Regions from separate parts of the Sporosarcina sp. P3 genome, predicted to be linked through region 4. Evidence: riboswitches for the same ligand, from Rfam matches in the RefSeq annotation. Region 4 holds a riboswitch; each other region holds the start of a gene.
The links. A riboswitch is a leader RNA that binds a small molecule or an ion and turns the genes downstream of it on or off. The one in region 4 is predicted to bind S-adenosylmethionine.
Positions count from the first base shown of each region.

Region 1: linked by a shared signal. The riboswitch ahead of metA (homoserine O-acetyltransferase MetA) and the one ahead of CSV61_RS15515 (MFS transporter) in region 4 are both predicted to bind S-adenosylmethionine.
Region 2: linked by a shared signal. The riboswitch ahead of CSV61_RS14605 (methionine biosynthesis PLP-dependent protein) and the one ahead of CSV61_RS15515 (MFS transporter) in region 4 are both predicted to bind S-adenosylmethionine.
Region 3: linked by a shared signal. The riboswitch ahead of metK (methionine adenosyltransferase) and the one ahead of CSV61_RS15515 (MFS transporter) in region 4 are both predicted to bind S-adenosylmethionine.

Region 1 covers NZ_PDZE01000012.1:6,878-10,054, reverse strand. Annotated here, with positions in the region: gene CSV61_RS13475 (thioredoxin family protein) at 230-544, shown strand; gene CSV61_RS13470 (AbrB/MazE/SpoVT family DNA-binding domain-containing protein) at 667-936, opposite strand; SAM riboswitch class I at 1,087-1,193, shown strand; gene metA (homoserine O-acetyltransferase MetA) at 1,286-2,194, shown strand; gene CSV61_RS13460 (YetF domain-containing protein) at 2,294-2,965, shown strand; gene CSV61_RS13455 (HAD family hydrolase) at 3,004-3,177, opposite strand, start outside.
Region 2 covers NZ_PDZE01000014.1:63,156-66,332, forward strand. Annotated here, with positions in the region: gene CSV61_RS14600 (glucose 1-dehydrogenase) at 1-226, opposite strand, end outside; gene CSV61_RS14605 (methionine biosynthesis PLP-dependent protein) at 372-1,502, opposite strand; SAM riboswitch class I at 1,582-1,682, opposite strand; gene CSV61_RS14610 (DMT family transporter) at 1,822-2,157, shown strand; gene CSV61_RS14615 (DMT family transporter) at 2,160-2,474, shown strand; gene CSV61_RS14620 (methylated-DNA--[protein]-cysteine S-methyltransferase) at 2,481-3,008, shown strand.
Region 3 covers NZ_PDZE01000012.1:73,716-76,892, reverse strand. Annotated here, with positions in the region: gene pckA (phosphoenolpyruvate carboxykinase (ATP)) at 1-1,403, opposite strand, end outside; SAM riboswitch class I at 1,581-1,700, shown strand; gene metK (methionine adenosyltransferase) at 1,877-3,088, shown strand; gene CSV61_RS13790 (DUF3891 family protein) at 3,135-3,177, opposite strand, start outside.
Region 4 covers NZ_PDZE01000017.1:36,448-39,624, reverse strand. Annotated here, with positions in the region: gene CSV61_RS15520 (molybdopterin-dependent oxidoreductase) at 1-1,426, opposite strand, end outside; SAM riboswitch class I at 1,705-1,795, shown strand; gene CSV61_RS15515 (MFS transporter) at 1,919-3,169, shown strand.

The sequences.
Region 1 (3,177 bases), on a different contig from region 4:
ACACGTCAAAAACTATTGTCAATTGCTTTTCTCGAAAATTTGAAAAACAGTTAAATACGAACGTAATTATTGAATTATTTGTGAACGTTCGCTTTTAAGGTGTTAATTATAAGAAAAACACTTTAATTGAACTAAGTGAAAGGAAATAGCATAAGTCGTCTAAAGAGAAGAAGTACAGGTAAGAGTGTTATAGTGTGCTTATACTATTCGTTAAAAGGAGTGTTGAAAATTGAAAAACTTAGAATCCCTAGAGCAATTTGAGCAACTTAAACAGGAAGAAAGAGTAATATTCTTATTCACTGCAGACTGGTGTCCCGATTGCAGAGTGATTGAACCATTCTTACCGACATTAGAAACAGAGTTTGCGGAGTATGAATTCATTTCGGTTGATCGTGATGAATTTATAGATCTTTGCAGTCAGTTGGACATATTCGGTATTCCTAGTTTTGTGGCATTCAGCGAAGGAACAGAAACAGGTCGTTTGGTAAGTAAGAATCGTAAAACTAAAGAAGAGATTGAAGAGTTTATTAATAATTTATCGTAATGCAATCATTCTCTGTGAATGGATAAAAAGACAAGTAAACAAAAGGACTGAAGACAATTATAACTTTTGTTTTCGGTCCTTTTCTATAAGAAAAGCTTCTACGATAGCTCTTATATATTGTATTATGTGAAATCTATCAGTTGCTCTATAAGGATTTTTGCGCCTCGTGGACTGATGTATAGACCGTTCGACAATTGTTTGTTTTCATCCATCACATCACCGGTGATAAAACATGCCTTGGACACTTGATACTTTCTCAATATAATTTTGTCATCCTCTACGAAAATTTCGATAGGGTCGCCCTGATCGATCAACATAGAATTTCGAAGTTCTTTTGGAATGACAATTCTGCCGAGATGATCAACTTTACGAACTATACCTAAAGACTTCATAAGCTCCTCCTCGAAGTAAAGTAGTTGGTAATTTCTATTATACACAAAAATAGATTGTCTACAATTTACAATACTTGAATGTGCAGAACAATTTGACAATTCTGCTATACAATTTATTTATTCATGCTATAATAGTCTGTAATTAAATATTTCTTATCAAGAGAAGCTGAGGGAATTGGCCTGATGAAGCTTCAGCAACCTCTGTGCAAACAGGAAGGTGCTACTTCCAACAAGATTGTTGTCTTGAGAGATAAGAACGATGAACGGTCAACCCTCATTTTCTTATCTAAGAGAAATGAGGGTTTTTTGTATAGAAATAGTATTAACAGAACGTTAAGGGGGAAATAGCATGCCAATTAATATACCAAAACATCTGCCGGCAGGAGAACTGCTAAGAGAAGAGAAAATATTTATTATGGATGAAGAACGTGCTACCACACAGGATATCCGTCCAATCAATATTTTGATTTTGAATTTAATGCCTGAAAAAGAGAAGACCGAGTTGCAATTGCTTCGATTACTAGGGAATACGCCTTTACAAGTGAATGTCACATTCTTGAATACAGCAACCTATGTATCAAAAAATGTTAGTCAGAATCATTTGGAAACCTTCTATACTACCTTTGAACATATTAAAAGTCAGCGCTTTGACGGTATGATTATTACAGGTGCACCAATTGAACTTTTACAATTCGAAGACGTAGTCTATTGGAAAGAGTTAGAAGAAATTATGGAATGGACAAAAACGAACGTCACGTCTGTACTTCATATTTGCTGGGGTGCACAAGCTGCCTTGTATCATCATTACGGAATAAACAAGTTCGAGTTGCCGAAGAAATGTTTTGGAGTATTTTCACATGATATTACCGATCCGACAGTAAACTTGGCACGTGGGTTCAATGACGTATATGTAGCACCACATTCACGCCATACAGGAGTTTCATTAGAAGAGATCAAGAATCATCCTGATTTAACCCTACTTTCTGCTTCTGAAGAGGCAGGAGCGTTCATTGTGATTTCAAATGACGCAAAACATATTATGGTCACTGGACACTTAGAATACGATGCGCATACGCTGGGGGATGAATATGCTCGCGATGTAGAAAAAGGGGTCGACATCGAAATTCCTGTAAATTATTATCCAAATGATGATCCATCTAAAGAACCTATGAATACTTGGCGCTCTCACACGCATTTGTTATTCTCTAATTGGCTCAATTACTACGTCTACCAGAGAACTCCTTATAACTGGAAGTAAACGAATCCGTGTATAAATCTCTATCGTTTGCACATACTTCGATTACTGGAGGTGTATGCAGTGAACGTAGATGAATTTTTGGAGTTGTCTTTTTGGGAAATGACTTTACGAACGGTGATCTCGTTTATTGTGCTATTGATTTTGGCGCGTTTCATGGGGAAAAAACAAGTGTCTCAGTTGACTTTCTTTCATTACGTGACAGGTATCACGATCGGGTCAATTGCAGCCAATTTAGCAGGAGAGTCCGAAACGCCATTTTTAAATGGTCTATATGGAATGGTTCTATGGGCGGTATTAACAGTTCTCGCCAATTTTTTAACATTCAAATCTTTTAAACTTCGCGTATTACTCGATGATAAACCGGTAATTGTTATTCAAAACGGGAAAATACTAGAAGGCTCCTTGCGTAAATTACGGTTGAATTTCAATGATCTAAATATGATGCTACGAGAGCAGTCGATATTTTCGATGAAAGATGTCAATTACGCGATATTCGAAACGAATGGTAATTTAAGTGTCTTGCTGAATCCAGGAGAGAAACATGCGACAAAAAAAGATGTTAAAGTCTCGCCACCGCAGCCCAAATATATTCCGACTGAAATTATTACTGACGGAAAAGTGGAAGAAAAAAATATGCGGGAACTTCAATTGACTGATACGTGGCTAACAGAACAACTGAAAAAGCAAGGAATATCCAAACCAGAGCATGTTCTTTATGCAGAAATTCAGACAGACGGCAGTTTATATATAAATGCATTAAAATCGACTTGACGTGAAGAGCTCTGACCAAATCAGAGCCCTTCACGTTTTTAAAGTATTTCCCAGTTTCTTTGTTTGGCTATAGCGGTAAGTTTTTCATCTGGACGAACTGCTACAGGGTACCCAACTTTCTCTAAGACTGGGAGATCGGAAATACTGTCTCCGTAGGCAAAACTGTTGTCCCAGTCGACAGTTTTGCCTAGTAGTGCTTGATAAATTTGCTC
Region 2 (3,177 bases), on a different contig from region 4:
TATCAATCATTCTTTGTACATCTTCTTCCACCGTGACATTGGTCTTAACTGCCAGCGCTTGACCGCCAGCATTTTTAATCGTCTGGACAGTCTCTTCTGCACCTTCCATATTCATATCTGCGATGATAAGCTTCGCACCTTCACGGGCATAGAGCTCAGCAATTTCTCGTCCAATTCCAGACCCGGCGCCAGTTACTACTGCTACTTTATTTTCTAAACGATTCAACAATCTCGCCTCCAATAATAAATGTATGTTCTTTTTCAGTATATACTTTAACATCTAACTATTGAAGGATTTAGCATCTTTTCTTTACCTGCAAAAACTCGAACTGCCATAGTGTAACTGACGGTTCGAGTTGTGCGGTTTATTATTATTGAGTTTTTACGCCTTCTACTATTTCTTTTGCAGCATAAAGAGCTTGTTTTACATCAGCAATCAAATCATCTACATCTTCTACACCAACAGAGAAACGTAGCAAACGATCATCCACTCCACGGCGATTGCGTTCTTCTAAAGGAATATCCATATGCGTTTGCGTAGTCGGATACGTGATAAAGCTTTCCACGCCGCCTAAACTTTCAGCAAATGAAATGAGGTTCAGGTTTTCAAGGAATGGTCCTATCCATTCGCTATTCTGCACTCGGAAAGATAACATGCCACCGATCCCGGCGTAGAGTACGTCGGCAATGAGAGACTCTTGTTCTAAGTAAGATACCATTGCTTTCGCATTGACGTCATGCTGTTTCATGCGTAAATGCAATGTTTTCAAACCGCGGACAACCAGCCAGGAATCAAGAGGGGATAATGTAGCGCCAATCGCATTATGGTTAGTAAATAGGCGTTCGCATAACTCTTCACCCTTTGCGACGACTAGACCTGCTAGTACATCATTATGTCCACCGATATATTTTGTTGCGCTATGAATGACGATATCTGCGCCTTCTTCAATAGGTCGTTGGAAATAAGGCGTTAAGAATGTATTATCGACAATTAATAATAAGTCATGCTTTTTGGCCAATTCTGCATACGTCCCAATTGCTATGTTTTGCATTAATGGGTTTGTGGGCGTTTCCAAGAAGATCGCTTTTGTGCGATCAGTAATTGCTTGCTCGACTTCTGAAACATCATCAAACGATAGATAACGTGTCTTCACATTGTAGGTCTCTTCGTATTGATTAAATAAACGATACGTGCCGCCATATAAGTCTTCAGGTGCCAGTAGCTCTGAACCTGTCTTAAATAAGGATAAAATTAGTTGGATGGCTGCCATTCCAGAACTGCACGCAAATCCTTGATCACCAGATTCCAAGTTTGCGATTCCATCCTCTAAGATCGAACGCGTAGGATTTTTTGTTCGTGTGTAATCATACCCCGTAGATTTTCCTAGACCTTCATGGTGATACGCTGTAGACAAGTAAATAGGCGTATTAACTGCTCCGGTTTTCCTGTCACTGCGGTTCCCTAGTTGTACTAATCTGGTTTCTAATCCATTGTTTGTCATGAATATCCATCCCCCCAGCAAAATAAAAAAGAACCTCTTCTTTTCGAATAGGCCCTCGAACTTACAAGTGTATACAGCATTCTCATCTTCAAGGTGGTGTCACCATTGGAATTAGCACCGTGCCTGAGGCTGGTTGCTGAGACATCGCTGGGCCTATCCCTCCGTCTCTCTCGATAAGAATATTCTTAATATAGAAAAAACTGTTGATGGATTTATTCTACCATGCGGATATACTAGAAGCAAGCTTCCTTTTATCGTGATCGGATGACTTTTTGCTATACTTATAGGTGCTATTCATGAAAGAAAGGAGATTTTTATTTTGGCTTGGAGTTATGTTGCCCTAGCGGCAGTTATAGAAATTTTCTGGGTAGTTGGTCTGCGTTACTCTGAAACCGCAATTCAATGGACTGGAACAGGTGTGGCGATTGTATTGAGTTTTTATTTTATTATTAAAGCATGCGAAAAATTACCTTCAGGTACGGTATATGCAGTCTTTACCGGATCGGGTGCCGCGGCAATCCTTTTGGTGGATATATTCATCTTTCAAGCAGATTTCACATGGGTTACGCTGACTTTTATTGGATTAATTGTCAGCGGGGTCGTCGGTATCAAGTTGACTACAGATGAACAAGTAGATACAAAAGGAGGTGGCTGACGATGGCTTGGGTGTATTTGGCTATTGCCAGTCTCGGTGAGATTTTTGGTGTGGTAAGTATCAATTACTATTTACAGAAACGGTCTATTAAGAGATTGTTGCTCATTGTCGGAATATTTGGATTCGGCTTCGTCTTCTTGTCTCTTGCTATGCGTGAAATTCAAATGAGTACAGCGTATGCGGTATGGACAGGGTTTGGAGCAGCGGGAGCTGTATTGATGGGGATTTTGATTTTCAAAGAATCTGCTAGCGTTAAACGTCTTTTCTTTTTATCGCTCATTATTCTCGGTGCTGTTGGTTTAAAGTTATTCGGATAAAGGAGAGTGGATACACTGGTTTATTGGACACGATTTGAATATGAAGAATGGACAGTAACGCTTGCCGCTACAGAAAAAGGACTTTGCTACGTGGGATTAGCAGAAAATAGTGTGGAACAATTAAAGGTTTGGTCAAAGCGATTCGAAACTGAAGGGTTAAAGGAAGATGAAATGAAGCTTGAGGTCTATAGAGGTCAGGTCAAAGAGTATCTTTCAGGTAAGGCTATTAGTTTTTCTGCGGTGCCAGTGGATCTAAAAGGGACACCATTCCAATTGCAAGTTTGGGAAGTGCTACAACAGATACCCTACGGTAAGGTCGTAACCTATTCAGAAATTGCAGAACGAATGGGGAAAGCATCTGCTGTTCGTGCTGTAGCATCTGCGATAGGCAAGAATCCCCTATTGATCTTGGTGCCTTGTCACCGTGTAGTAGCGAAGAGTGGAGAATTGTCAGGCTATCGAGATGGTAAAGAGCGTAAAAGAAACCTGCTACAACTGGAGAAAACGCGTTTAATATGTGGTAGCGCGGAGTGAGCGATATGAAATATAAGCAAATGAAAACGAAGAAAACGCATGAAGTAGTGACGGCTAATTTATTAAACACTATTAAATACAAAAATCACTCACTTTTAGCTGAGTGATTTTTTTATTTAAGACAGGATGAATATTCTGTCAATTGATTGATTAATGTAGTACGCTAGGT
Region 3 (3,177 bases), on a different contig from region 4:
CCAAAGATTTCGTTCTTCTTTGTTTCTACATTGTCCAATTTACCAGCGATTGCTGCACGTACCATTGAACGTGTGTAGCCTAAGTTCATACGTGAACCTACTCCATAGATTCCGCCAGTCCATCCTGTATTCACAAGGAATACTTTTGAACCGTGCTCATCGATTTTCTTTCCAAGCATCTCTGCATATGTTGCTGCAGGAAGTGGTAAGAACGGTGAACCGAAGCAAGTAGAGAATGTTGGTTCTGGAGCAGTGATTCCACGCTCAGTTCCAGCCAATTTGGAAGTGAAACCGCTCAAGAAGTGGTACATTGCCTGTTCTTTTGTAAGAATCGAGATTGGAGGCAATACACCGGAAGCATCAGCTGTAAGGAATATGATGTTCTTCGGGTGACCAGCAACTGACGGTGTCACGATATTATCAATGTTTTCGATCGGATACGCAGCACGTGTGTTTTCTGTCAATGATTTATCATCGTAATCTGGAATACGCGTTTCCTCATCCAGTACTACGTTTTCTAAAACTGCGCCAAAACGAATAGCTCCGAAAATTTCAGGTTCTTTTTCAGCGGAAAGGTTGATACATTTTGCGTAACATCCACCTTCAATGTTAAATACACCATTATCAGACCAGCCATGCTCATCGTCACCAATAAGTTTACGGTTAGCATCTGCTGAAAGTGTCGTTTTACCTGTTCCAGAAAGACCGAAGAATAGAGCTACATCGCCTTCTTCTCCAACGTTTGCTGAACAGTGCATAGATAAGATATCTTGCTCAGGAAGCAAGAAGTTCATAACGGAGAAAATAGACTTTTTCATTTCTCCAGCGTACTCTGTACCACCGATCAAAACGATGCGCTTTTCAAGCGACACCATGATGAACGTTTCAGAGTTTGTGCCATCCACTTTTGGATCCGCTTTGAATGAAGGGGCAGCCAAAATTGTGAATTGCGATTCGTGTGTTTTTAATTCTTCTTCAGTTGGACGGATGAATAATTGGTGAACAAACAAGTTTTGCCAAGCTAATTCATTAATGACTTGGATAGACAGTTGAGAGTCTTTATCTGCGCCTGCAAATCCTTTAAATACGAAGAGTTCATCTTTTACCTTCAAATGATCGATGACTTTCGTGTATAATGAATCAAAGATCTCTTCTGAAATTGGACTGTTCGTGCTACCCCAATCTACTTTGTCCTTAGACACTGCATCTTCAACGATGAATTTGTCCTTAGGAGAGCGTCCTGTATATTTACCTGTACGTGCAGTGATCGCACCGTCAGCAGAAAGTTGTGCTTCGCCTCTTGCTACTGCTTTTTCTGTTAATTCCGCCACAGACGCTTGGATCGTCACGTTGCTTCCACTAAGAAGACTTTTTAAACTATCATCAATTTTTGCAGATATCATGTTTACATACCGTCCTTTGCGTAGTCGATTTATTTTTATCTTGATAAGAATATCCTAATTCGTAAATAGTATAACACATTAAGAATATTAATCTATACTAATGGAAAACTCAAGTGATTTAGGATAAATTATTTGACAAAATCCAAACTTTTTAATACGATGTGACATGAACGGATACTCTTATCCCGAGTTGGTGGAGGGTACAGGCCCTGTGAAACCCGGCAACCTGCAATAGACTTACGTCTAACGCGAAGGTGCCAAACCTGAAGCAAGGTTTAATTCCTTGGACGATAAGAGTGAAAGGTGCTGCGCGTGAAATTTTGCCTTTTACTCATGGATTGAATATGAGTAGAGGGCTTTTTATATTGTCTAGCCCTGAATCCTTATGGTATATGCTTGACGTCTAGGCGTGGAACTTTACCAGGGACTTATGAGAGTACCGTATCATGTTGCTTAATATAGGGGGAAACAAAATGACAAATCGTCGACTGTTTACATCAGAATCAGTTACAGAAGGCCATCCTGACAAGATGTGCGACCAAATCTCAGATGCAATTTTAGATGCAATCCTAATAGAGGATCCCAATGCGCGTGTGGCATGTGAAACGAGCATCACGACTGGACTCGTATTAGTAATGGGAGAAATCACTACGACAACGTATGTGGATATTCCAAAAGTCGTTCGCGATACGGTAAAGGAAATCGGGTATGTTCGTGCGAAATACGGCTTCGATTACGAAACGTCCGCTGTGCTTACATCTATTGACGAACAATCACCTGAAATCGCTGCAAGTGTCAACGTGGCACTCGAAGCACGTGAAGGTTCTATGTCAGATGAAGAATTAGATGCAATCGGTGCAGGAGACCAAGGTCTAATGTTTGGATACGCATGTAATGAAACACCGGAATTAATGCCTTTACCAATTAGCCTTTCTCATAAATTGGCACATCGCTTGGCACAAGCTCGAAAAGAAGAGCTAATTACGTATTTACGTCCTGACGGAAAAACACAAGTAACGGTAGAATACGATCAAGATAATAATCCCGTGCGGATTGACACCATCGTTATTTCTACACAACATCACCCTGAAGCAACACTCGAGCAAATCGAGAAGGATATTAAGAAGGTTGTCATTGATGCTGTAGTGCCAAAAAACTTATTGGACGAGCAAACTAAATACTTCATTAATCCGACTGGCAGCTTTGTTGTAGGTGGGCCTCAAGGAGACTCCGGTCTGACTGGACGTAAAATCATCGTCGACACGTACGGTGGATATGCCCGTCATGGTGGCGGTGCATTCTCAGGAAAAGACGCTACAAAAGTAGACCGTTCGGCTTCTTATGCAGCACGCTATGTTGCAAAGAATATCGTGGCAGCAGGACTTGCTGAGCACTGTGAAGTTCAGCTAGCGTACGCTATTGGAGTAGCGAGCCCAGTGTCGATCTCGATCAATACATTCGACACGGGTAAACTTTCCGAGACTCAATTAGTGGAGTTCGTACGTGAATTATTTGACCTACGTCCAGCGGGAATCATCAAAATGCTTGACCTGCGTCGTCCAATTTACAAACAAACCGCAGCATACGGTCACTTCGGCCGCACTGACATCGAATTGCCATGGGAGCAGACGGATAAAGTGGAAGCATTGAAAGAACGCGCTAGTAAGGTACGTGTGGAACAATAAGTTAATACAATGCAGAAAGAGAACTCATAGTCTCTTTCTGCATTTTTTATTTCCTTGCTGGCGAAATATGAAGAGGGATCATTTCATAG
Region 4 (3,177 bases):
AATCCATTGCTTGAGCCAACAACCTGAAAACGTCTGGGTTGGATTTACTGTCCCCGTATGTTTCGATGACAGGTTCTTGTAAATGGATGTAGTGATGCCAGAAAGACGCATAAAAGTCCGTATTTTCAAAAGCGGATGTCGCAGGCAGTACAATGTCCGCAAACAAGGCAGTATCCGTCAAAAACAAGTCATGGACAACTGTAAACAAATCCTCGCGTGCTAAGCCATCTTGGACCTTATTGGCATCCGGTGCGACAACAGCGGGGTTGCTATTATAGACATACAACGAGCGAATCGGTTGTTGTTCCTTCAGTAATGCTTGCCCTAATAAATTCATATTAAATTTACGCGTAGGCTTTTTCTGAAGTTCAGGCCGTTCCAGTGCAGCAATATTATGCGTCAAATAGTCGGAATTTGATTTGACCGCACCTCCACCCTTTAATTCCCACTGACCTGTCAAAGCAGGCAAGCAAGAGATGGTTCGAACTATCATGCCACCATTATCATGATGCTGCAACCCATTGCCGATGCGAATCATGGAAGGAGAAATATCCCCATACATCCGTGCCAATTTATAAATATCTTCTTCGGGCACGCCTGTAATGGTGGAAACCATTTGTGGATTGTAGTACTTCACATGTTCACCGAGCGCTTCATGGCCGATTGTATACTTTTCTAAAAATTCTTGATGAACTAGTTTTTCTTTATAAAGAACATGCATGATTCCAAGAGCAAGCGCTCCGTCAGTTCCAGGTAAAATAGGAATGAACCAATCCGCCATGCGACCGGTTTGGTTTTTATGGACGTCAATGACAATAGTTTTCGCACCATTTTTTTTCGCCTTTTGCGCGATCATAGTTTGGTGCATATTGGTGCTGACAGCATTGATGCCCCAGAATATAAATAGTTTCGTTTCCGTCATCTCTTCTGGATCCGTTCCATAACGCCCGCCCATCGTGTAATTGTAACCGGCTTCGCCAGCAACTGAGCAAATCGTCCGGTCCAGTTGACTCGAACCAAGACGGTTGAAGAAACGACGATCCATCCCTTTAGAACTGAGTTTTCCCATATTTGCATAGAAGCTATAAGGAAGAATCGCTTCTGGACCTTCTTCAGTTATTATTTTTTTCCATTCATTTGTGATAGTTGTAATGGCTTCTTCCCAACTGATTGGAACGAATTGTCCATCGCCTTTTTTTCCAATGCGTTTCAGAGGGGTAGTCAACCGATTTTTATCATAAATCCGTTCAGCCATATGCCGAACTTTGTTGCATATACTTCCTTTTGTGACTGGATGTTCAGGATCACCTTCAATTTTAACGATTTTCCCGTCTTCTTTATGAATCAGCAATCCACATTGGTCTGGACAATCAAGAGAACAAACCGAAGGAACGATACCATTTTTTACATCAATATACGATTGCATTACAAAAATCCTTTCCAGCGAAATAATTTTACCATTTCAAGTTCACTTTGAAGTTTCCTAGTCCATTAATTATTAAAACAGAGAACTTCTATTAAATGTAAAAGAAAGCGTGTGTTGAAATGTAAATCGACTTAAACAAGTAGTTTATAGTAGGTAGTATACCATATTACAGACTGTAAATTTAGAAAGTTCCGATAACCTGTTGACTTTATATCAATTATTATGTACAGTAATTTCATTGGTTTAGTTTTAATAAAATTCTATCAATTATATATTATTTTCTATCGAGAGAAGTTGAGGGACTGGCCCTATGAAACTTCGGCAACATAATTGTGCCAAATCCAGCAAGCGTAGCTTGAGAGATAGAAAGAGCAAAGCATATTTATATTGCGTGAGCGATGATTGCCAAAGACTCTTTCTGTTTTTACAGGAAGGTCTTTTTATTTTATTAAAATAATATAAAATACATCAGCAGGAATGGAGAGTGTGGATATGTTGGAGAAAATAGGAATAACAAAAAACTTAGGATGGGGTTTCTTCGGTGTTATGTTGTTCATGATGGGAGATGGGATTGAAGCGGGGTGGTTAAGTCCTTTCTTAATTGAAAGTGGATTAACCATTCAACAATCAGCTGCTATATTCACAGTTTATGGTATCTCAATTGCACTATCTTCTTGGTTTTCGGGTGTCTGCGTAGATGTATTTGGTCCTAAACGTACAATGGCAATCGGCTTAGCCGTCTATATTATCGGTACGGCAGGGTTTATTACATATGGTTTTTCAACGATGAATTATCCGGTTATGCTTTTGACCTATTTCATAAAAGGTTTTGGCTATCCGCTATTTGCTTATTCTTTTTTAACATGGGTTATTTATAAGACACCACAAAGTAAATTGAGTTCAGCCGTTGGTTGGTTCTGGTTCGTTTTTTGTGCGGGAATGATGGTGCTTGGCGCTTGGTATTCAAGTTTTGCAATCCAACATCTCGGTTATATCAATACGATGTGGACATCAATTTTCTGGGTATGTCTTGGTGCTGTTTTAGCTTTAGTGATTAATAAAGACAAGTTTGAAAAGAAAAAACTTGCCAATAAAAAAGAAGCAGTCAAAGAATTACTGAAAGGGATCACGATTTTGAAGTCGAACCCGAGGGTTGCCGCAGGTGGGGTTGTTCGCGTGATCAATAGCTTAAGTGTTTATGGATTCCCGGTGTTCTTACCCATGCATATGGCGCAACATGGTATTGAAACAACAGCTTGGCTGCAGTTGTGGGGAACATTTTTCTTAGGAAATATCATTTTTAATTTAGTCTTCGGCTTCATTGGAGATAAATTTGGTTGGAAAAACACAATCATTTGGTTTGGTGGAGTCGGTTGTGCGATATTCACGCCACTATTGTTTTATATACCGGTCATTACAAATGGTAGCATTGTGATGACGAGTATTGTTGGATTCATTTGGGGAGGTTTAGTAGCAGGTTACGTTCCGATTGGCGCACTAGTACCTTCTGTTGCAGGCGAAGATAAAGGCGCAGCGATGTCCGTGTTGAATTTTTCCGCGGGTCTATCGACATTCGTAGCGCCAGCGATTGCCTTAGCGTTTATCGGGCTTGTTGGACCAGAAGGGGTTGTGTGGATTTTTAGTGCACTTTACTTAGTGAGTGCGATTATTGTTAAATTTATTCGTATACCGGAAGAAGAGAGTGGGAAGGTACAGGAGGAAACTTTGCTAGTTACCACGTGAAAATGTTT